3 regions of the Exiguobacterium sp. s128 genome follow, and region 3 is predicted to be linked to each of the others. Evidence: riboswitches for the same ligand, from Rfam matches in the RefSeq annotation. Region 3 holds a riboswitch; each other region holds the start of a gene.
The links. A riboswitch is a leader RNA that binds a small molecule or an ion and turns the genes downstream of it on or off. The one in region 3 is predicted to bind thiamine pyrophosphate.
Positions count from the first base shown of each region.

Region 1: it holds a riboswitch for thiamine pyrophosphate, as region 3 does, so the genes downstream of both, KNQ13_RS11330 (thiamine phosphate synthase) here and tenA (thiaminase II) in region 3, are expected to answer to the same signal.
Region 2: it holds a riboswitch for thiamine pyrophosphate, as region 3 does, so the genes downstream of both, KNQ13_RS11625 (ECF transporter S component) here and tenA (thiaminase II) in region 3, are expected to answer to the same signal.

Region 1 covers NZ_JACSMT010000029.1:19,819-27,529, reverse strand. Annotated here, with positions in the region: gene KNQ13_RS11345 (MFS transporter) at 1-896, opposite strand, end outside; gene KNQ13_RS11340 (OsmC family protein) at 1,094-1,519, shown strand; gene nagZ (beta-N-acetylhexosaminidase) at 1,525-2,754, shown strand; TPP riboswitch at 2,814-2,916, shown strand; gene KNQ13_RS11330 (thiamine phosphate synthase) at 3,008-3,604, shown strand; gene KNQ13_RS11325 (NAD(P)/FAD-dependent oxidoreductase) at 3,601-4,605, shown strand; gene thiS (sulfur carrier protein ThiS) at 4,590-4,793, shown strand; gene KNQ13_RS11315 (thiazole synthase) at 4,795-5,562, shown strand; gene KNQ13_RS11310 (ThiF family adenylyltransferase) at 5,559-6,587, shown strand; gene KNQ13_RS11305 (hypothetical protein) at 6,700-7,095, shown strand; gene KNQ13_RS11300 (helix-hairpin-helix domain-containing protein) at 7,188-7,388, shown strand; gene KNQ13_RS16230 (exonuclease SbcCD subunit D) at 7,460-7,711, shown strand, end outside.
Region 2 covers NZ_JACSMT010000031.1:19,334-27,044, reverse strand. Annotated here, with positions in the region: one part of gene KNQ13_RS11645 (IS3 family transposase) at 1-916, opposite strand, end outside; one part of gene KNQ13_RS11645 (IS3 family transposase) at 916-1,285, opposite strand; gene KNQ13_RS11640 (FAD-dependent oxidoreductase) at 1,440-2,483, opposite strand; gene KNQ13_RS11635 (energy-coupling factor transporter transmembrane component T family protein) at 2,562-3,287, opposite strand; gene KNQ13_RS11630 (ABC transporter ATP-binding protein) at 3,253-4,818, opposite strand; gene KNQ13_RS11625 (ECF transporter S component) at 4,815-5,390, opposite strand; TPP riboswitch at 5,495-5,594, opposite strand; gene KNQ13_RS11620 (50S ribosomal protein L25/general stress protein Ctc) at 5,687-6,355, opposite strand; gene KNQ13_RS11615 (DEAD/DEAH box helicase) at 6,714-7,711, opposite strand, start outside.
Region 3 covers NZ_JACSMT010000011.1:51,156-58,866, forward strand. Annotated here, with positions in the region: gene KNQ13_RS06545 (alanine/glycine:cation symporter family protein) at 1-731, opposite strand, end outside; gene abc-f (ribosomal protection-like ABC-F family protein) at 955-2,814, opposite strand; gene KNQ13_RS06555 (DUF1002 domain-containing protein) at 3,095-3,979, opposite strand; TPP riboswitch at 4,169-4,274, shown strand; gene tenA (thiaminase II) at 4,348-5,064, shown strand; gene KNQ13_RS06565 (sporulation protein) at 5,152-5,925, opposite strand; gene KNQ13_RS06570 (class I SAM-dependent methyltransferase) at 6,045-7,229, shown strand; gene KNQ13_RS06575 (BrxA/BrxB family bacilliredoxin) at 7,262-7,687, shown strand.

The DNA of each region.
Region 1 (7,711 bases), on a different contig from region 3:
GCCGTCGTCACGTAGAGTGCGGCAAGAACGATCGCCTGGACGATAAAGACGAACCGCAATCGACCGATCGGATTCCGGCTGGCGATTTTCCCCGCTAAGATATTACTGAAAATCGAGACAACCCCGTACGCAAGTAAAATCGGACTGATCCAGGTCGACGGCAACTTCAGTTCCAGCTCGAGAACCGGGACGAGATACGTGTAGACGACATACGTCGCACCAAATCCGAACGACGGGATGAAAAAGGCAATCATGATTCGCGGATTGGCGAGTAGACGAAGTTGATCCCGAATCGAACTGGTTGCTGCTGATTGCTGGACCGGAATGACCTTCAGGACAGCGAGCAGAGCGATGATACCGAGACTGCTTGTCAGCCAAAACGATGCGGCGTACCCGGCATGCTGACCAATGAAGGTACCAATTGGAACACCGAGGACATTTGCCATCGTAAATCCGCCGAAGATGAATGAAACGGCGACACCGCGTTTTGCGATCGGGACACTGTCGCTTGCGACGACCATTGCAAGTGAAATCAGGACGCCTGTCAGAACAGCCGTCACGATCCGTGACAACAACAACAGTTCATAATTCGGTGCGATCCCGCTACAGATGTTCAGGATGATCCAGACGAAAATCAGACTGAGCATTAACTTCCGTCGCTCAAGGTGTCCGGTCAAGGACATCGTAATCGGTGTCCCGATCGCGAAAGCAATCGCAAAGGCAGAAACGAGCGTGCCGGCTTTGGCAATCGTGATGTTCAGACCGTCTGCGACTTCAGATAAAATACCGACGATGACGAATTCGCTTGTTCCCAGGACAAAGGTCAACATGGATAACGTAGCGATCAACAGCCAGTCGGCTTGACTCAAACGAGTCGATGATGATGACATATACATTCCTCACTTCTGGCGCATGTGCGCAAAAAAACTATCGTTTATCAGAATAGCATGATTTGCACCGGTCGGAAACCGGATTTAGAGGACGGTGAAAAAGAAGAATTATTGCGAATAGCATGTCAATTTCGCTTGCTGAATATTCGGGTATACTGAAGAAGTAAAGACAACTAAAAAACGAGTAAAGGACGTGACGGAACATGCAAGCAACAGTCACTTGGAATCAGAAGATGGGCTTTAGCGGTGAGACCGAATCCGGGCATCACCTGGCGATGGATGCGGCACCCGACAACGGAGGCGACAATCAAGCTCCGCGCCCGACGGAGTTGTTACTTCACGCCGTTGCCGGCTGTACCGGCATCGATATCGTCTCGATTTTAGAAAAGATGCGCTTGACGCTGACGTCATTTGAAATGGATATCGAAGGCGAACGGGCGGATGATCATCCCCGGCGTTTCACGACGATCTCGATTCATTACCGGCTCGAAGGTGATTTACCGGACGATAAAGTCCGCCGGGCGATTGCCTTATCAAAAGACAAATACTGCTCGGTCTCGCAATCGCTGAACGCGGAGATTGAAGTTTATTACTCGATCAACGGCGTCCGGAACGAGGAACCGATTTGAAACGGATGGTTCCTGTTCTGTTAGCAAGCGTTCTGCTCGCCGGTTGCGCCGACGAGCCCGCAAAACCGGCTGCACCGGAACCGAAGCCGGCGAAGAAAACAAAGCCACCGCAACCGGACCGGCCTTCTGCAGCTGAACGGGCGGAAAAACAACTGAAAGAGACCATCTCGAAGATGTCGACAGCGGAAAAAGTTGATCAGTTGCTATACATCGGCGTGACGGGAACAGCTCTGACGCAAGCGGACCGTCAATTACTGCAGGACCATGTGCTTGGAGGCGTCTTGTTACTCGGTGGCAATATCACCTCGACCGATCAGCTGAAAACCTTTACGGCAGCGATTGGCGAAGCGCAAACGGCGGACGAAAAAGCGTTCCTTGGTTTTGATGAAGAAGGCGGGCGTGTCAGCCGGGTCCCGGATGCCCGACTCAAATTATCACCAAGTCTGTCGTTTGGTCATAAAAATGATCCTGGTTTGATGAAGGAAGTCGGACGGACACTCGGTTCAATTTCCCGTTTTTACGGCTTTAATATGGACTTCGCTCCAGTTCTTGACGTCAACAGTAATCCGGCGAATCCAATCATCGGCGACCGGGCGCTCAGTGCGGACCCGCAACAAGTGGCACGGCTTGGTGTGCCATTGATGCAGGGCATGAAGGAAGAGGATATCGTGCCGGTCGTCAAACATTTTCCGGGACACGGCGATACGACCGTCGACTCGCATGTCGGTCTGCCGCGGGTCGATGCGACGAAAGCGGAACTTGAGAAGACGGAGCTGGTCCCGTTTAAACGGGCGATTCAAGACGGGGCTGAAATGGTCATGGTCGCGCATATCCTGTTCCCGGCTCTCGACAAAAATCGTCCGTCCTCATTATCGAAAGAAGTCATGACCGGTGTGTTACGGAGTGAACTGAAATTTGATGGTGTCATCATCACGGACGATCTCGTCATGGGAGCCATCACAGAACGGTACGGATTAGCTCAAGCGGCAGGTCTTGCACTTGAAAACGGTGCGGACATGGCGATGTTTTCCTCACCCGGCGCGTACGCGTCCGTTCACAAGGAAATCATGGCGCGGATCAAACAAGGGAAATTGTCGGCAGCCGATCTCAATCAGAAAGTCATGCGGGTCTTACGCTTAAAACAAACGTATGACTTGTCGCAAACGAAACGTGTCGACGAATACCAACGCTTGATCGAGCAGGTCAAAGCGGTCGAATCGGACATGCGACACTAATCAAGGGTAGAACAAATCGGACTACCCGTGGTAAACTACAGGCGTACCATACAAATCAATATCTACACTAGGGGAGTCTCGTAGCAGACTGAGACGGAAGTATCCGGACCCTTTGAACCTGATCTAGTTCGTACTAGCGGAGGGAAGTGGTATCCGATCATCTATCGAGGGAACGCCAAGCGTCGCCCTTTTCGTAGGACCACTCCATCAGTTCATGGGGTGGTCCTTTTTCGTGTGGAAAGGAGGGGGAACGATGTCACATTTACACCTGATTACAACCGGACGCGACAGTAAGGAAGTGTTGGAACAGACCCTTCCACAGCTCGCAATGTCCGTCGATCGCATCCACTTACGGGAGCCAACCTGGTCAGTCCGGGAATTGGTTTCCTGCATTGATACGTTGCTCGATCAAGGAGTCCGGGCAGACCAGCTGGTAGTCCATGACCGGCTCGATGCAGCACTCGTCACCGGCACGACCGTCCAGTTGACACGCCGCAGTCTGTCGGTCGAGCGTGTCCGGGCACAGTTTCCGACGATTTTCATCGGTCAATCGGTTCACTCGTTGACCGAAGCGATGGTGGCGGAACAAGCCGGCGCCGATTACGTGATGTATGGTCATATTTTTGAGACGGATTCGAAACCCGGCGTGGCGCCACGGGGGCTCGATGCGTTACAGCAAGTCGTCGACTGGACATCAATCCCGGTCATCGCCATCGGCGGAATCAAACCGGAAAATCTGTCTGATGTCTTAACCACCGGGTGCAGCGGAGTTGCCATCCTGTCCGGGATTTTGGGTCAAGCCGATCCGGCGGAAGCAGCCGGACGGTTCCGGACGGTGATTGGACGATGAAACAACCGGATGTATTAATCGTCGGCGCCGGTATCATCGGTTTGACGCTCGGATATGAATTGTTGCAGCGGGGACAAAGTGTTCACGTGCTCGATCAGTCGGCTGTCGGACAAGGTGCGACACGGGCGGCAGCGGGGATGCTCGCGACGGACGAAGAACTGTCGGAACCGTTACATGCGTTAGCGGCAGTGAGTCGCGTACTTTATCCGAAGCTTGTCCGTCAATTGTTCGACGAGACCGGGTTGACGAGCGGCTATCTCGAACTGCCGTTTCAGCTGCGCCAGACAAAGCAAACCGTCCAATTTGAACGGGTCGGTCAAGTCGATCCTCCATTGCTTGTCCGGGCGTTACGGCAAGCGATTGAGCAGCGGGGCGGAGTGATTGAAGAACAGGTAAGTGTCTTGCGTCTTCTGCGGGACGAAGGGACGGTAACCGGGGTGGAGACAAGCCGGGGACAACAGGTTGGACGGCAGGTCGTCATTGCTAGTGGACGAGGGTCGGAACCGTTGTTGCAAACAATCGGGATTCCGATTGATACGCTTCCGGTCAAAGGTGAATGCCTATCTGTCCGTCTCACAACCGGTCGACTTGAGCAGACTTTGTTTCATGAGACGGTGTATCTTGTCCCGAAAGCAGACGGACGGATTATCATCGGCGCAACGGAACACGTGGGTGAGGAGTCGACGACGGTCAACGCGGGCAGCGTCTCGGACCTGTTGGCGGCAGCAATTGACGTGTATCCGCCGATCCGTGATGCGGCATTGATCGACATCTGGTCCGGTGTTCGCCCGCAGACCCGTGACGGGTTACCGTATCTTGGACGGGTCAAAGGAATTGACGGTTTGTTGGTCGCGACGGGACATCACCGGCACGGCATCTTGCTCGCTCCGGTGACAGCACAAGTCCTCGCTGATTGTGTCATGAACCGAAAACCGGAAGTTGCACTGGAGGCATTTTGTTGCAGACGACACGAGGAGGAGAATACATGCAAATCCGATTAAATGGGAAAGACTATCGACTGGCGGAACAAACGAAGACGCTACACGACTTGATTCAGCAGTTAAACATTGATGAAGAGGTCGTCATCATCGAACAAAATCATCAAATCATCGACCGGTTCCGGTATACGGACACGAACGTCCAACCCGGTGATGTCGTTGAAATCGTTCATTTTGTAGGAGGCGGATAACATGTTAGAAATTGGCGGAAAAACATTTGCATCACGATTATTACTCGGAACGGGAAAATACCCGGACGCTGAGACGCAACAACAAGCGGTCGAAGCATCGGAAACGAACATTTTAACGTTTTCCGTCCGGCGTTTTGACGTCTTTGCGAAGGAACAGACGAATCCACTTGCGGCACTCGACTTAAGTCGCTATGACCTGTTGCCGAACACGGCGGGCGCAAAAACGGCGGAAGAAGCCGTCCGGCTGGCAAGGCTCGCCCGGGCATCCGGCATGTGTGACATGGTCAAGGTCGAGGTGATCGGTTGCGACAAGACATTATTGCCGGATCCGATCGAAACCTTACGGGCGGCAGAGGAATTAATCAAGGACGGTTTCATCGTCTTGCCGTATACATCGGATGATTTGTTGCTCGCCCGTCGGCTCGAGGAACTGGGCTGTCACGCCATCATGCCGGCAGCGTCACCGATTGGTTCGGGACAGGGAATTCTGAACCCGCTCGCGCTCAGTTTCATCATCGAACAAATGACGGTCCCGGTCATCGTCGACGCGGGAATTGGTTCACCGGCCGATGCGGCTTACGCGATGGAGCTTGGTGCTGATGGTGTCTTGTTGAATTCTGCGGTCGCCCATGCCACCGATCCGGTCAAAATGGCGCAAGCGATGAAACTGGCGATCGAAGCCGGGCGTCTTGGTTTTGAAGCGGGGCGGATCGAGAAAAAACGGTATGCGACAGCAAGCAGTCCGACGACTGGAATCAGCCGCCCATGACAGACCGGTACAGTCGCCAAATCCGCTTCCGTCCGATCGGCCAAGGTGGACAAAATCAACTGGCTGAGCGCCGCGTCGTCATCATCGGTCTCGGTGCGCTCGGGACGGCGGGGGCGGAACAACTCGTCCGAGCCGGTGTCGGACACGTCACACTCGTCGACCGGGATTATGTTGAGTGGAGTAACCTGCAACGGCAACAGTTGTATACGGAACAGGATGCAGAAGAACGACTTCCGAAAGTCATCGCGGCGCAACGGCGTTTGCGTCAAGTGAATGCGACGGTGACGATTCAGCCGGTGGTCATGGATGTGACGGCTGAGACGATTGAAGCGCTCATCGCCGGAATGGATTTGATCATCGATGGAACCGATAATTTTTCAATCCGGCTGCTGATCAACGATGCGGCGGCGAGGCAGGGAATTCCCTGGATTTACGGGGCATGTGTCGCCAGTTACGGCATGACATACACCGTTTTGCCGAAGGAAACGCCTTGTCTGCATTGTTTGCTGAATCACCTGCCGAAGCAACAGGATACGTGTGATACTCGGGGCATCATCAGTCCGGCCGTCCAACTGGTCGCCTCGCATCAAGTGACGGAAGCATTGAAACTGTTGACGGGTGCGAAACCGGTACTACGTCAGACGTTGCTGTCGTTTGATCTTTGGACGAATCAGCAGAGCCAGATCGATGTCACGTCCTTAAAGCAAACGACATGTCCTTCGTGCGGTGACGCTGCCGTCTATCCTTATCTCAACGGAACGCCGCTCCAATTCGTGACGTTGTGCGGTCGGGATACCGTTCAAGTCCGGGGAGAAGGGAAACGGGATTTGGTCCGGCTTGAAAACGAGATGGTGGCACGTGGGATTAAAAGTCAACGGAACCCGTATTTACTGATGTTCGAAACGGAACAGAACCGGATTGTCGCCTTTGCAGACGGGCGGATCTTGATTCATGGGGAACCGGATGTTGAACAGGCAAAGCAGGTATACGAGACGTATTTCACGAAAGCGTTCACAAAAAAGTAAAACATTTTTTTGAATACATGTTTTAGATGTTTGAAAAAGAGGTAAATAAGACTTCAGACGTAAGTCGGAGCTTTATTTGGAACGATTTGAATTGTGAAGAGGAGTGATTACGATGAAACAAGAATTCGATCAATCGATCCAGTCATTGGATCAGACGAAGCGGACAGACCATGCAGCTGATGCTGTTCAGCAAGCGAATTGGAATCCAGACCGATATCGGACGAATCTGAATCCATTTTATCTGTCACCTTGCAGCGTCGAACGTCGGGAAGACCGTCAGCAAGAAGTTGACCGGATCGTCGAAGTCGAGCCTACATCCTCCCCTCTCCAACAGTTATTCGAGCAGAAACAGGAAGAGCATATAACAAAAACTGGATCAGGTGCTGCGAAACATTCACATTCCGGTGGTAAATTCACGACTGGGATCGTCGTCGGTGCAATCATCGGAGGATCCGTATCGATCTTCACCTCGGTGAAGCGATTTCGTAAAAAGCGTCAGACGCACTAACAACTAACTGTTAGCAGGATCACGAAAGACCGTCACCTTACTCAATAGGGTGACGGTTTTTTTGTCGTATCCAGCAAAAGGAGGGGAACTACATGGAGAAAAAACAGCAGGAGGTCTTTTCCATGCTTGGTCAGCCGGCGAAACGCGCCCTGGCAGAGCATGGTGTCACGTCGCTCGTCCTCCTCGCGACGCACTCGGAACAAGAGGTTCGAAGATGGCACGGCATTGGTCCTTCTTCGATGCCGAAGCTTAAACAAGCGTTAGCGGAGCAAGGACTGACCTTTAAGAAATGAATCGTCCGGCAGAACCGTTCCAAGTCATGCTAAAATAAGGATATTATAGAGGAAAAGTGAGCGTGATACAGGTGAAATGGATTCATACTGCCGATTGGCACTTAGGAAAAATCGTTCATGGCGAATCGATGCTTGAAAATCAACGTTTCGTCCTGCAGGAATTGTTACAACTGATTGACCGGGAACAGCCCGATGCCGTCGTTATCGCCGGTGATTTATATGACCGTGCCGTCCCGCCGACGGAAGCTGTCGAATTGTTGGACCAGACCTTTGCCGAGATCGTCCTCGAACGAAACATCCCGATCATCGCGATCAGCGGCAAT
Region 2 (7,711 bases), on a different contig from region 3:
TTTTGTAGTTTCCATTGTCTTCGTTCGCTATTGTAATAGTCAATGTAAGCATCGACCATGGCACAGACCTCATCGAGGTCAGATGCTAATTTATAATCGACATAATCTTTCAAGTGCCCAAAGAACGATTCCATCGGGGCATTATCCAGGCAGTTTCCTCTACGAGACATGGATTGAAGCATTCCCATCTCACGGATGCGTGTTTGATAAGCAGGATGCGTATAATGGAATCCTTGATCGGAATGTATCATGGCTTCCGGGTGTATATTTCCTTGAAGTCGTTCTGCGAGTTTATTCGTTGTATGAAGGACAAGTTCCATATGGAGGCTTGTAGATACATGATGTGCCATAATTTCACGTGTAGCGATATCCTTCACACAAGAGAGATAAACAGTCTGGCCAGATCCAATACGGAGATAAGTGATGTCTGTGACGAATACCTTACCAGGCTCTTCTTGATCGAACCGACGGTTCAAGTGGTTTGGTACAGTCTTATGTTCATATGTCGCTTTAGCGATTTTACGGTAAGCGTTCTGCCTACGGATTTTCGTCACGATTCCAAACTTCCTCATGATACGCAAAATACGTTTATGATTCATCGGTCCCCCAATAAGATCAAGCATCTCCATGTAAAGACCACGATAGCCGATTTTTCCCTTATGACGATCATGAACACGTTTCAGAAGTAGGTAGTCCGCATAGTCGCGTTCTTCCCGAAGGGAAACACTATCCGTACGTGCGAGCCAGGCGTAATAACCACTGCGACTCACTTCAGCGAGCGTACATAGATCCGTCACGAACCGGCCCATTGATTGTTTCCGTAAGACAATATTGATTGCCTGATAGCGCTCAGATGCCGTTAGTTTCGGTACTTCGCCTCTCTTTCGAGAGCTTCGAGCTTTTTTAGTAATTCGTTCTCCGCTGTGAGGTACTTGATTCGTGCTTCAGCTTTCACAAGTCGTCGTTCGACGGAATCATCTTTTTTCGGTCGACCTCCAAGATTTGATTTTCCACGTCTCTCATTCAAGAGTCCTTCTTCTCCATAAATGCGATATGTCTTCCGCCATCGCTTCAACGCTTCGTTCGTTGTTTGCTTACCGATCATATCCAGGTCAAAGCCGCTTTCCTCAAAGATTTGTATCGGTCGCTTACCAGCTAAATTCTCACGTACAGCGTGAATCTTAAATTCTCCTTTGTATTGAATCGTACGATCTGATACCGAGGCTACGTGAAGATTCGCTTCAAGTTGTCTGATTTGATCTGGATTGAAGGTGCGTCTGTTCATGAATAGTTCTCCCGTCGAAATTGAATAGGTACAGTATATCGATATCTTTAAACACAAAAAACCCCGAATGGGGTCTTTTATCAAGTGTCCACCATTCAGGGTTCAGTTCACTAAGGGAGAATCAAATGGGTTTTGTTCGTTTCGTCAGCACGTTTTAATTTGTATACTTCTTGATAAATTTCCGGTCAATCCATTGCTTGAGGTACCAGCTGAGCCGGCTCGTCTGATAAAAACGCCCGTACAGCAGTGTCGCTTGTTGGTCGCCGAGAGCGAGAATCGTCAAATAACGCTGTTGCGGGCGAAACGCCAGTAAACGCTCCTGATTCACGAATCGGAGAAGATTTTCAAGCAATACCGGTGCCTGACGAACGGCCGTCACACCGTTTTTAGGTGTGTTCGGATACGCGGTCAGCGTCGCACAGTCACCAACGGCAAAGATCGACGGATCCTCTAGTGCCTGCAACGTCTCATGGACGAGCAGGAAACCGCGCGTGTCACAGTACAAATCCGATGCCTGAAATAGTTCGCTCGCACGGGCACCGCCTAAAAACAACATAGCATCCGTCTCAATCGACTGACCGGACCGCAAGCGAGCCGTTTGATCGTCCAGCGTGTCAAACCGATCGACGATTCGTTTAACCCCCAGTTGATCGAGCCGTTTCGCAATTTTCATACCTGCCGGATGACCACTGAGCAACGGTTCTTCGTGGATCAAGGTGACCGGGGTACCGTTCGACTGAAACGACGCCGCCATCTCGACTGCCGCGGCACCGCTGCCGATGATGACAGGGGAGGCCGCTTTCCTGAACGTCTCGAGTGCTTGATCAATCTGATAATTCGGTTTGATCGTCACCCGTGCCGGTGCACCGGCAACATCCCAGTCGCGCGAGCCGATGTTGCACGACACGATATCATACGACAGGACCTGTCCAGACTGGCAAATCACCTGTTTATTCGCCGCGTCAATCCGAGTGACCCGGTCCTCGATCCACGTCTTACCGTTGTGCTCACACAACGCTTTGACATCAATCCGGGTCTCATCGAGCGTATAGGTTCCGTCGGCTAACCCCGAGAACATCCCGGAATAATACTGATAGCGCGAAGGGTTGATGACGATCCAGTCGACATCCGGATGACTGCCTTGTTTGATACATTCTAAATGCGCATGACCCGCACCTACTAAGACGATTCGTTTCACGACGTTCACCTACTTTTTTGAATTCTTTGCATCTGAGACTGTCATTCCCTTATGTAGCGGGATGTAATCTCCCGCTTGTCAGACAAAAAGACGAAGGGACGTCGCGATGCTGCTGACCAGACCGAAAAATAACAGATCGAAGCGGGTGACGACCGGTCGGACATAATACGTCCGGTTCGCTTGGAACTGTCGTGCTTCCATCGCAATCGCAATCTGTTCCGACCGGATGATGCTTGTCGTGAACAGCGGCAAACTGATGTCAAAAAACGTCTCCCAGGGCCAAATCGACCGTTGCTGACGGACACGTCGGGCTTGACGAATCGTCCGGATCGCTTGCCGAAAGATCGGAATAAAACGAATGCCGGCTAAAAACCCGTACGCCAACCGGACCGGCAGGCGACATTGATGAATCAGGCTCATGACGAACCGTGTCGGATCGGTCGTCGCAACGAACGTCAAGCTCAAAAAAACGAAAGCGAGCATCCGGATCGCAATCAACCAGGCATGATCGAGACTTTCTTCCGTAATCCGAAACCAGCCGAATGTCCAAAGCTCGGTGCTGCCCTTCCCAAACGCCGCCATCATCCAAAACGTCAACAGAAATAAAAGGGAATAGGGGGCCAGCCGTCTGATGAGTGTTGTCAGGGGCCAGCCGGAACGTACGAGACCCACTAACGCCAACAGAAGCAAAGCGAGTGTCACCCGTAAACTGGACGTCGTGATTAGCAAGAACATGACATATAATAACGTCCCGAGCTTGACCGAAGGATTAATACGTGTGAGCAATGACTTGTTTTCCTGCACGATGCTTCACCTCCTCGAGTTGTTGATAGAGAAACGACAGCGGACGGACGAGTTGGTGTCGTGCGAGAAGGACGGGTTTCATAAGGAGTGCGGAAGGTGTTCCATCGAACTGAAGACGTCCTTCACCTAGGACGAGGACACGATCCGCATAGCGATGAACCAGTTCCATGTCATGCGTCACCATGATCACCGTTGTTCCTGCCTCCTGGGCTTGATGTAACACGTCGATGATGTGTGCCGTCGTCTCAGCGTCTTGTCCAAAGGTCGGTTCATCGAGCAACAAGACAGCTTTTTGCTCCAGTAACATCGTCGCGACACTCAAACGTCTTTTTTGTCCGAGGCTGAGCGCGAGGGGAGATTGATCCGCGACATCGGTCAGTCGATAGTGACACAAGGCGGTCTGGACCCGTTCTGGATCAAAGGCAGCACAGCTGATGGCCAGTTCTTCTGCGACCGTCTGTTTGAGGAACTGGAAGTCCGGTTGCTGGAAGACGAAGCCGACTTGTGCGTAAAAAGCACGGTCCTTCCATTTCCTCAGGTTCGTTTCAAACAACTGGACGCTTCCTCCGTGCAGCGGAATCAATTTCGCTAGCATCTCGAGCAACGTGCTTTTCCCCGCACCATTCGGTCCGACCACCATGATCCACTCACCACGGTAGGTCGTCAAAGAAAGATTTTCGAAAATCGTCCGGTTTCCGCGTCTGGCGGTTACGCCCGTCACATCGAATGTCGTCTCGTGAAGGACGCTTGGACGGTCGACATCACGTTTTCGTAAGTCAGCGGCTTGGGGCGAGTCGCCCGGTAACGTCTCCCATGTGTACGGATAGAGAAGCGGCGTCGCAATTCCGTGTTGGATCAGCACGTCACGTTGCTCACCGAAAATTGCGTCCGGTGTTCCGTCAAGCAACAGTCGCCCCCCATGTTCAAAAACCAGTACCCGGTCGGCAAACGTCACGCACTGATCGAGCTGATGTTCAATCAAGACGAGCGTCAATGTCGGATCATGATGGAGTTCTTCGATCAGTTCCATCATCATCCTTTGACCGTGCGGATCCAGTTGCGCCGTCGGTTCATCAAGCAACAGGATGTCCGGCTCAAGGGCGAGGACACAGGCTAAAGCGAGCCGCTGTTTCATCCCACCGGACAGCTCGGCAATCGGTGTCGTCAAGGCAAGATTCAGTCCGACGCGCACAAGCAACATCCGGATTCGTTCCTGCATCTCTCCCGGATTGACGGAACGATTTTCCAGGCTAAAGGCGATTTCTGCTCCGACCGTCTGCATACAAAACTGATCGTCCGGTTGCTGAAACAGAATCCCGACTGTTCCGTCCGTCGTATGGTGCCCCGTGACCTCTGCTTCGATCGTGTCCGGCAACAGTCTCGCCAATACATGTAAAAAAGTGGTCTTCCCGCTGCCGCTCGGTCCAATCAGCAACGTCGTCTCGCCTTGATGTAACGTCACCGTCAAGTCGTCTAGGACGGCCTGCGTTTGACCGGGATAGTGGACTGACAGGTGCTCGCACTGCATCATGCGGCACGCTGCTTCCGTTGCCGTCCGACCGCATAACCGTTCAGCGTCCCTGTCTTGACGAGGGCGTCGACGATGACTTTCGCGAGCAATCCGCCGAGTAATGCCCCGCTGACGAGTTGAAGTGAGAACGTCAACAGAAGTGTCGTCGTCGTATAATAGGCAAATCCATTCACGAGGAGACTGTAGACCATACTTCCGACGGCGGCGAAGACACCGGACAGCATCAAGGTGAACGTATTAAATTTCCGGTATCCGAATACGGCAAAGGCAACTTCCGCTCCAATTCCTTGCGCCAGCCCGATCAATAAGGCAGACAAGCCGAAATGACTTCCTGTAAACAATTCGACGGCAGCGGCGACGACTTCCGCAATCAAGGCGGCTCCCGGTTTTTGGATGATGTAGGCGACAAGGGGACTGGCGACGACCCAGATGCCGAACATCCAATTTGAGCCGACCGGTCCGAAGATCGCCGAAATCGGTAACCATAATGTCGACCAACCTAAGTACAGGACACCACATGCGACGGCAAGCATCATCATGACGATGATTTCTTTCATTTTCCAACTGTTCATACTCACTTCTCCTTTGAATGCACACCCACAAAGAAACCGCAAAAAGACCGCCCTCTATGAAAAGAGAGCGGTCGTGTAACCTGCAAGGCGCAGAAAAAGAGCACGAAGAGTCCGCTCCACTTTCCTACGCTAGTATGAACTAGATCAGGTTCAAAGGGTCCGAAGTAAATCGTCTCAGCCAAATGGGCTCCCCTAGTGGATGTGTAAATGATGTGTACATTCTTCACTGTACGGCTGTCGCCCGGACTTGTCAATATGCATAAAAAAAACCCTCCGCGAGGGGAGGGGAGAAAAGATTACTCTTTGTCTTCTTTGTTTTCTTCAGCTTGCTCTTCAGAAGTTTTTTCTGAATCATCTGCTGTGTCTGCTTCAGCTGCTTGTGCCTCAGCTTCTTCGATTTCTTCAAGATCTGCCTCAAGTGTCGATTCGACGACAGCAGCGACTTGAATGTCACCTTCTGTGACGACTCGGAAATCTTTTTCTTCCGGCAGATCAGCTACTGTGATCGAATCTCCGATTGCAAGATTCGTTACATCGACTTCGATGCGTTCCGGTAATTTATCTGGTGTTGCTGCAACTGTTACTTTAAAGAGTGTTTGTGAAAGGAAGCCGCCAAGTTTCGCGCCAGCCGATTCGCCGACAAGGACGATATCCGTTTCGACTTCTGTTTCTTCATCCATTTTAACCGCGATGAATTCCACGTGTTTGATCGTTGGTGTAAAGATGTCCATATCGAGCTTGTTGATCAACGTGTTGACTTTTTTGCCGCCGATTTGAAGGGCAACCAAGACGTTTTCACCGTGATCGCGGACGACTTTGACTAATTCTTTTTCATCGAATGAAATCGGTGTGCTTTCCACTTTGTAACCATACACGACACCAAGAGCTTTTCCTTCATGACGTAATTGCTTTCTAAGTGAGCGTGGGCGTACTTCGCGTTCTTCTACTTTTAATGTTACTGACATGTTCATTTCCCCCTTGAATTTGGTATAGCTCTCAAAAGGTAATGAATGTAGGAGTGGAACAAAGACGTTCCGGTACAGATGATCTACGAATGCTATTTCAAATTGATTTCATCGATAATGAAGAACCAAGTGAATAAGTAGCATTTCTCTCCCAGGTCATTACGCTGATATTGAGAAAAAATGTTGAAAAGCGACCGTGTTGTACGGTGCTAATGTAGATATACCCCCAGAACTCAAAAACTAAAACCTCTTTTTTAATTTAACCTCGTCCAAAAACCTTCAAACCCGTTGCTAGACAACGGGTCAAGGCAGCTTTTATTTTTTTAAGATAATGTAAAAAACGATGGGGTCAGTTTGTTCAATCCGGCTTTTTTTGTGGCTGCAATGGAGGTTCCAGCAGATGGACGAGTTCACGAAGCGTCAAGATTTCGGTCGCCCGGTCCGTCAAGACGGCATCAATCATCGTCGCCTTTTTATCTTGTAGTTCGGTCATCTTTTCCTCGATCGTTCCTTTCGTCAATAACTTGATGACTTCGACAGGCGACTGTTGTCCGAGACGATGGGCCCGGTCAGCTGCTTGCTGTTCGACGGCAGGATTCCACCAACTGTCGTACAAGATGACGGTATCAGCGGTCGCCAGATTCAATCCGGTACCACCTGCCTTGAGGGAAATCAAAAACAAATCGACTTCTCCTGCATTAAACCGGTCACATAAAGCGACCCGATCTTCGATTGGTGTGTCTCCGGTCAAAACGAAATGTGTCAATTGCCGCTCAGCCAACCGTTCCCGGATGCGGGCTAACATCTTCGTATACTGTGAAAAAATCAAAATCCGGTGACCCGCTGCTATTTTTTCCTCGATCAAGGTCATCAATAAATCAAGTTTCGTCGATTCGCCTGTATAGTTCTCGACAAATAAAGCCGGATCACAACAAATTTGTCGCAAGCGGGTCAATCCAGCAAGCAACTTGATCCGGTCCTCACGTTTCGTTTCGTCCAAATGACGTAACGTGTCGAGTTGGAGTTTCGCCAAGTAGGAGGCGTACAATTTTTTCTGCGTGGGTCCAAGCTCCGTGTAATAATGCGAAAGTCGTTTCGTCGGGAAATCATGTAACACTTCCTGTTTCGTCCGACGCAGTAAAAAGGGTTGGAGAAAACGTTTGATTTCCATGTGAGACCAGTCTTGGAACGTCCGTAAATCAGGGAGCAGGGACGGAAAGATTACCCGGAAAATCGACCAAATGTCATCTGTCCGATTCTCAAGCGGTGTACCCGTCAAGGCAAACCGGCGTTTCGCCCGCAGACGACGCAATCGAACGGCGGTCTGCGCGGTCGGATTTTTGAAGTGTTGGGCTT
Region 3 (7,711 bases):
CCAGGAAGTTCTGTCAGGTTCGTAACGACGACGAAGAGAGCGGCGATGAGATAAAGTGACGCCATGACCGGAACGACGATCGCAGAGAACTTCGCGACACGGTGGACGCCTCCAAAGATGACGAGTCCTGTTAAGACGACGAGTACGCCGCCGACGACGGCTTTGTTGACTCCAAAGGCGTTATCAAATGCTGCTGCAATCGTGTTTGATTGAACCGAGTTGAAGATCAGACCAAATGTGACGGCGATCAAAATCGCAAAGACGATACCGAGCGCCCGGTTTTTCAAACCTTTTTCGATGTAGTAAGCAGGTCCGCCGCGGTAAGCATTTGTTTTTGTATCGCGGACTTTATAGACTTGAGCAAGTGTACTTTCAATCAGTGCTGTTGCTCCACCGAGTAAAGCGACCATCCACATCCAGAACACGGCACCCGGTCCACCGAGCGTGATGGCAATCGTCACACCGGCTAGGTTACCCGTACCGATTCGTGTCGCTGCCCCGATGAAAAACGATTGGAGCGATGTGATGCTTTCTCCTTCGTCATCCGTCGTTTTTTCATTTTTATCGAGTGTCACCCGGAACATTTCTTTTAAGTACCGGAACTGAATGAATTTTGTCCGAATCGTAAAATAGATGCCGACTCCGATCAGTGCCGCGATTAAGATATAAGACCATAATAAGTTGTTCGCGAAATCGACTCCTGATTGTATTGCTTGTTGAAAGGCATCCATGTGAAAAATTCCTCCTAAGATTTTTTTGGTGAAGATAAAAAAGCTATACGTTGAATTATACAAATTTTCAGATAATTAGCAAGCTAAATTTGAAACTTTTTTTTGAAATCTAATTAGATTAATTATTCATTTTATAGAAGAGATGGTCATTTTAAGTGATTAAAAAAGACCTGTCATAATTAATATGACAGGTCGAAAATGGCGCTGCTAGAGGGTTAGAAGCTTACTCTGACAGGAGAAGTTGTTCATACAAAACATCAATCCGTGTCGACAGCTGTTCACGTAACAAAAAGAGTTCTGAAACTTTAATCAAATCTTGGGTGATGTCTAATTGCTGAGCAAGTAGGGCGACTTCCGCTTCTAACCGTTGAATGGCCTCTTCAAGTTGTGGACTCGTCAACGGAGCCTGGATCAGATTTTTCTGCTGACGACCCGTGGACAATGGTTTATGCGTGTTGGTAGTCACAGAACGTGCCTGCCGTTTAGAAGAAGCATATTCATAAGAACCGTGGAACACTTCGATCGTCTGATCGAGCCATAAGGTTTTCGAAAACAGGCGATTTAAAAAATAACGATCGTGGGAAACGGCGATCAACGTTCCGTCAAAGGATTCCAGAGCCTCTTCTAAGGCGTCCCGCGAATCAATATCCAAATGATTCGTCGGTTCATCTAAGACGAGTACGTTCAGATCGGAATGGACTAAAATGGCTAGCATCAGACGCATGCGTTCACCACCACTTAATGCCGTGACGGGCAAGAAGACACGAGGTCCAAAAAAGAGAAACTGGGCGAGGCGTTGGCGAGCAGTTCCTTCATCAACGTGGATCTGTGAGCGGAATACATCAATCAAACGGTCCGTATCAGGAAACGTAATATGCTGGGACAAATAACCGATTTTGACAGAGGGACCACGTAAGATCAGACCTGTCGTCGGCTCGATCTTTCCGAGTAGCAGGTGCAGGAGAGTCGATTTACCGCTTCCGTTTGCGCCGACGATGGCCAATCGATCTTTTGCCATCACTTCAAACGTGACGGACTGGAACAGTGTACGTTCGGAAAAGGAAACCCCGACGTCCTCTAACCGATAGACGGTTTGGCTGGTCTTGCCGTGTGCCGAAAAAACGAGGTCCGGAGTCTCGGCTTCGAGCTGTGGACGTTTGATCCGTTCGATCCGTTCAAGTGCCCGTTCCATTGACTTCGCTTTTCGAAACAGTTTTTCACTCGGCGGAGACGCTTCGTTCGCCCACTGCCGCAGGCGGCGAATAGCATCCTTCATTTGCTTGATTTTTTTTTGTTGTTCCTGATAAGCATGAAATTGTTCGAGCAAAAGACGTTCTTTCTCCGAAACGTAGAACGTATAGTTTCCCCGGTACAAATGAAGGTGTCCGTCCTCCAGTTCAACAACCCGTGTCACGACACGATCAAGGAACACCCGGTCGTGCGAGACAAGGAGGGCAGCGCCTGCATAACTCGTTAAAAAGGATTCAAGCCATTCGACGGCAGCTAAATCAAGATGGTTGGTCGGCTCGTCCAGAATCAGAAGGTCCGGCTCCACAAGTAACATTCGTCCAAGACAAATCTTTGTCTGTTCACCACCACTCAGTTGATGAAACGGACGAGAGAGGAGCGATTGAAGGTGAAGCCCGTTGATCATCCGTTCGACTTTTGAATCAAGTAAATAACCACCTTGACGTTCAAACCTTTCTGTCGCTAGCGTATAACGTTCGAGTAGCTGGTCCAACTGCTCGATTTCCGTCGCCATTTGTTGTTCGAGACGTTGTAGGGAATGGCGTAAATCAACTAATGAGGCAAATGCGGTCCATAAGACATCCAGACCTGTGAGCACGTGATCAAACTGCGGAAGCTGCTCGAGATACCCGATCGTCAAACCACTTTTTTGATACATCGCACCCGCATCGGGTGAATCGAGTGTGGCGATCAACCGTAAAAGTGTCGTTTTTCCACTTCCGTTTCGACCGATCAATCCGATACGGTCGTGTTGTTCGATAAAGAGGGACACATCCGTTAAGATGTCGTCACCTCCGAATTGTTTAGTAAGGTGTTGCAGGTCGCAAATCATCATCTAGAAATTCCTCTCTAGCGCATCAAAAAAGGAGAGCGCAAACAGCACTCTCCTACAGACGGTGGAAGATACGCTTTGCTTTATTTTTCAACTATGGAGTTCCTTTAAAAAGGGCAGACGTGTCCCTTAGAACGCCATTCCATGAAAAATCGCGCGTAACAGATACAGTTGTTCGATCAGCCAATCTTTACACGCAGCAAAACCCATTCCTCCACACCACCTTTTCGTTTTCGATAGGTTCATTTTATCATGGACGCGCGAACAGAAGAAAGAGATATTTTTATTTGAACCAACCGGCAATCGAGTTAAAGAAACTGCTGAGGGCATCAAATAATTTAGCAAAAAAGCCTTTTGTTTCTTCCGAAGTGGCAAATGCCTGAATGTCCTGCCCCGCATCTTTTAGACCACTCTCGATTTGCCCCCAGTTCAGGTCGGCTTGCTCCATTTGATTGAATAATCCGGTCAGGCGATCCATCTGCGCATCTGACAGATTGATGTTATTGTTTTGGATGACTTGGACGATGACGTTTTCAATCTCGACTTTTGTTTCCGGTTTTTGTTTTGCGATTTCGGCTTTGATTTCGTTCATCAAATCGGCCACTTTATCGGTCCCGACCGTCTTTCCGACGTCTGAAGTCACGGAAAGTTCTTGTTGGGCAAGATCTTTTCGCTCATCCGTCAGTTTAATGCCGGTCTCCGCCGATGTCTGATCGTATGCTTTCATGATACCGGTCAACGCGGACGTGCCGGTTACTTTATAAGGAGACGTGATGGTAATGTCGGCATCCGTCACGCCTGCCGTCACGAGGGCGTTCAAGTACATGTCTTTTGTCACCCAGGTGATGTTTTCAGTCGCGACCGACAGTCCGTCTCCCTTTTCAGCCAGTTCAATTTTGGCCGAAGAATACATTCCGCCACCACGTTGCGACTGGGGGATGTTTTTACCAAGGTATTTTTCTTCGTCCGCCGATGTCGCGATGATCGGCGTGATGCCTTCCGGTGCATTCAGGCGCGACAGGACCCATGCTTTGTCTTTGGCACCCAGTGATTCGCCGAGCGTAATAATCGTTTTGTCGACGATTTGCTCAGCCGAGGCAGCCGTCGGAAGCAGTAAAGTCGTAGCAAGCAATGCAGATGCCGTCCATGTCATTGTTTTATTCATCATCATAAATTCCTCCGTAAGTTAAGTATCAGGTACTAAGTTCAGTCTAATCGACCGTCTTCAGAAGAGAATCGGTCTCAAGGACGAGCGGACGTCCACCTTCCGCCATGTTCATTGTACAAAAAAGGGATGGAAATGACGAGAAAGGGTCAATTAAACGTTAAATCATGCTAAAATCAAAACAAATCAAATAGCGACCACTAGGGGAGTCAGTAGGCTGACTGAGACGACGAAGACGTTCGGACCCTTTGAACCTGATTAAGTTTGGACTTACGGAGGGAAGTGGCGTGAACCCTTCTTTATATGAGGTCTTTTCACGTCATACCTGACATCGGGTGTGGCGTTTTTTGATTAAAGAAGGGGGAAACGACATGACATTCAGTGAAGAAATTCGACAAGCAGCAAGACGGTACTGGGACAGTAGTTTTACCCATCCGTTCGTGACGGGCATCGCGGACGGGACTTTACCGGAAGCGAAATTTCGCCATTACGTCTTACAGGACGCGTATTATTTAAAACATTTTGCGAAGATTCAAGCCCGCGCGGCTTCGAAAGCCCACGATTTTGCGACGATTGCTGAACTGGCCGAGCATGCGACATCGACTTACGCGGCAGAACTGAGTCTGCACCAATCGTTTTTTGAACTGCTTGAAATCTCGAACGATACGTTGGCTGAGTTCGAACCGGCACCGACAGCATATGCGTATATTTCGCATATGCACCATGCAAGTGAAGGAACGCTCGGGGAGACCATCGCTGCTATTTTACCGTGTTATTGGCTTTACTATGAGATCGGACAACAATTACAAGCAGCGACACCGGCTTCACCGATTTATCAACAATGGATTGAGACATACAGTTCGGAATGGTTCGAGCGGGTCGTCTTTGAACAAATCGATCGTCTGAATGATTTGGCGGAGCGGGCAAGTGCCGAAGAACGGGAACGGATGAAACAACATTTCGTCAAAAGTTGTTATTACGAATTGATGTTTTGGCAGATGGGCTGGACGGAAGAGACGTTTGAGCAAACGTATCGTCAGACGATCGAGACCCCTTCGTCGACAGGAAAGAATAGGGAGCTAAACTAAAGAAAAACATTAAAAAACTGAACGATCCCACCTTGGAAAAGGAGGATTCGTTCAGTTTTCTTTGTCTTGCCAGTCGGTAAATTATTTTTAGCTGTGGCGTTCGATCAAATCAGCAAGGCGCTGTTTGACGGTAGCAGCGTTACGTAACTCCTGATTCGATAGCGACAGCGTCGTCATCGTTTCGTCAGCTCCCGCCATCTCACTGAACAGTGAGCCTAAGCTATGGGCACGGCGATCGATTTGTAAGACGATCTCAATACCGGACCGGTCTTGCAGCATGATGACTTCGATTTCATCAAGCTTATGCGCATAATGTGTTCCACGCGCTGAATATTCGAGTTCTTGGGCAATCGGCAGATCTTTTCGGAAACGCCCCGGAAGTTTTTCTGTATCGGCTTTTTTTAAACGGAATCCGAGATCTTCCATCGCTTCCAAAATGACCGATTGGAGGTCGTTGGCTTTGACGACGACGGCATCATGGTCGGATGGATCGACGGCTTGTGCGATATCGAGACCTGTCTCGATCCAGGATTTGGACTGACTGACAGACAGAGGGGTATTAAAAGGGACTTGAAGCGTAAACGGAATTTCCCGTTCGACGCCAGCTTCGATCGTAAAGGCCGCTTCGTTTAAAGCGAACCGGTCGAGTGTGAAAGTCGTAAAGGCCGTGTTGTCACCGACTTCTTCTTTATATTGAGTGTTAAAGGCGAGGTAAATCCGGTCGATTTCCTGATCGACGCTACCACCTTTGATGTGAACGACACCTTGAATCGTTCCACCGGGTTCACACTGGTCTTGTTCAAGTCGTGTATCGACCGTCGCGGCACCAATACCGATTTGGGAAAGAATTTTTTTGAACATGTTGTTTTCCTCCTTCAGGAATGAAGTAATCGTTTTTGAAATAAAGCTGACTTGCTTGTCGAACGGGAGTGAATTTGCTACAGTTTCGAAAGAACAAACAAAAAAGGACGGGACGATACGTGGAATTACACCAACTAAAAGATTTGCTTACCGAAAAACTGCAAGCCACATCCCTCATACACGCGACGATTAGCGGACCGCGTCTCAAATCGAATGATCTACGTCGAATCAAGTTAAAACCGATTCTATTAAGAGATACGTATGCGATCCAATTAGAGTTTCAACATGAACGGATCATTAAGCATGAGAATTTAAGTATAGAAGACTTTATTTTACGAATGGACGAATATTTTGATGAATTTCGTCAATTTTTATTTCGATTCGAGACGGAAGAACTGCAATTTCAATTGTCGAAGAAGATGAAAGTATCGCTTAAGACGACGGTCAAAGAACGTCTGCAAGCCGAACTATCGCATAATCGGAAGAAAAGTCATTTGTTAGAAGACGGAATACCGGTCCCCTTTTTGATTCGTTTAGGAGTCATGACGGAAAATGGACAAGTCAAACGACAAAAATACGATAAGTTCAAACAGATCAACCGGTTCCTTGAATTCGTTGAAGACAGCATCACGGCATTACCGACAGGACGAACGATACGGATTTTAGACTTTGGATGCGGAAAATCGTATTTGACGTTTGCTTTGTATCATTATTTGAAGGTCGTCAAAGGATTTGATTTGAACATCACGGGTCTGGATCTCAAAAAAGAAGTCATCGAAGAATGTACAGAAATCGCGGGTGATCTTGGATATGATGATTTGACGTTCCGCGTCGGTGACGTCCACGACTACGATCAAGAAACGGAAGTGGACCTGATGGTGACGCTACACGCATGTGACGTCGCGACGGACGTTGCCTTAGCCCGTGCCGTCGATTGGAATGCCTCCGTCATTCTCAGCGTACCGTGTTGTCAAAAGGAACTGAATCGGCAACTGGAATGTTCACCGCTTGATGTGATGCTTCAACACGGATTAATAAAAGAAAAATTTGCATCGCTTGCGACCGATTCAATTCGAGCGGAATTGTTGACGCTCGTTGGTTATGAGACTCAACTGTTAGAGTTCATCGATCTTGAGCACACACCGAAGAATATCTTGATCCGCGCCTATAAAAATCAGAAACGGCCATCAGAAGAAAAAATCGATCGGTATCTGGCTTTTCGGAACCTGCTTCAAGCACAACCTTACCTCGAACGTGAATTAAGCGACAGACTTGGACAGATTTCATCGAAACTCGTACAATAAAGAAGACAACGAAATAAGGGGGAAATAATACAATGGATTTTCAAATGTATTTTGAAGATGTCGTTCAGACGGCACGTAAAGAAGCAGCAGCTGCAGGTTTTGAAGAACTGACGACTGCTGAAAGCGTCGAGGAGGCAATGAAACGTGAAGGACTGACACTTGTCCTCGTCAATTCGGTTTGTGGATGTGCAGGGGGGATTGCTCGCCCTGCGGCAGCCTACATCAACCGGATGGAAGGTGTGAAACCGGATCATTTCGTGACCGTTTTTGCAGGACAAGACCGGGAAGCAACGGATCGTGCACGTGAATACTTCGAAGGATATCCACCATCATCACCATCATTCGCCTTGATGCAAGATGGAAATATTCTTTCAATGGTCGAACGGTTTGATATTGAATCCTTTACGGCAGAAGAAGTCGTCGAGAAGTTAGAATCATTGATTGAAATTTACGCGTAATCCATTAAAAGCGCTGTTTCTGCA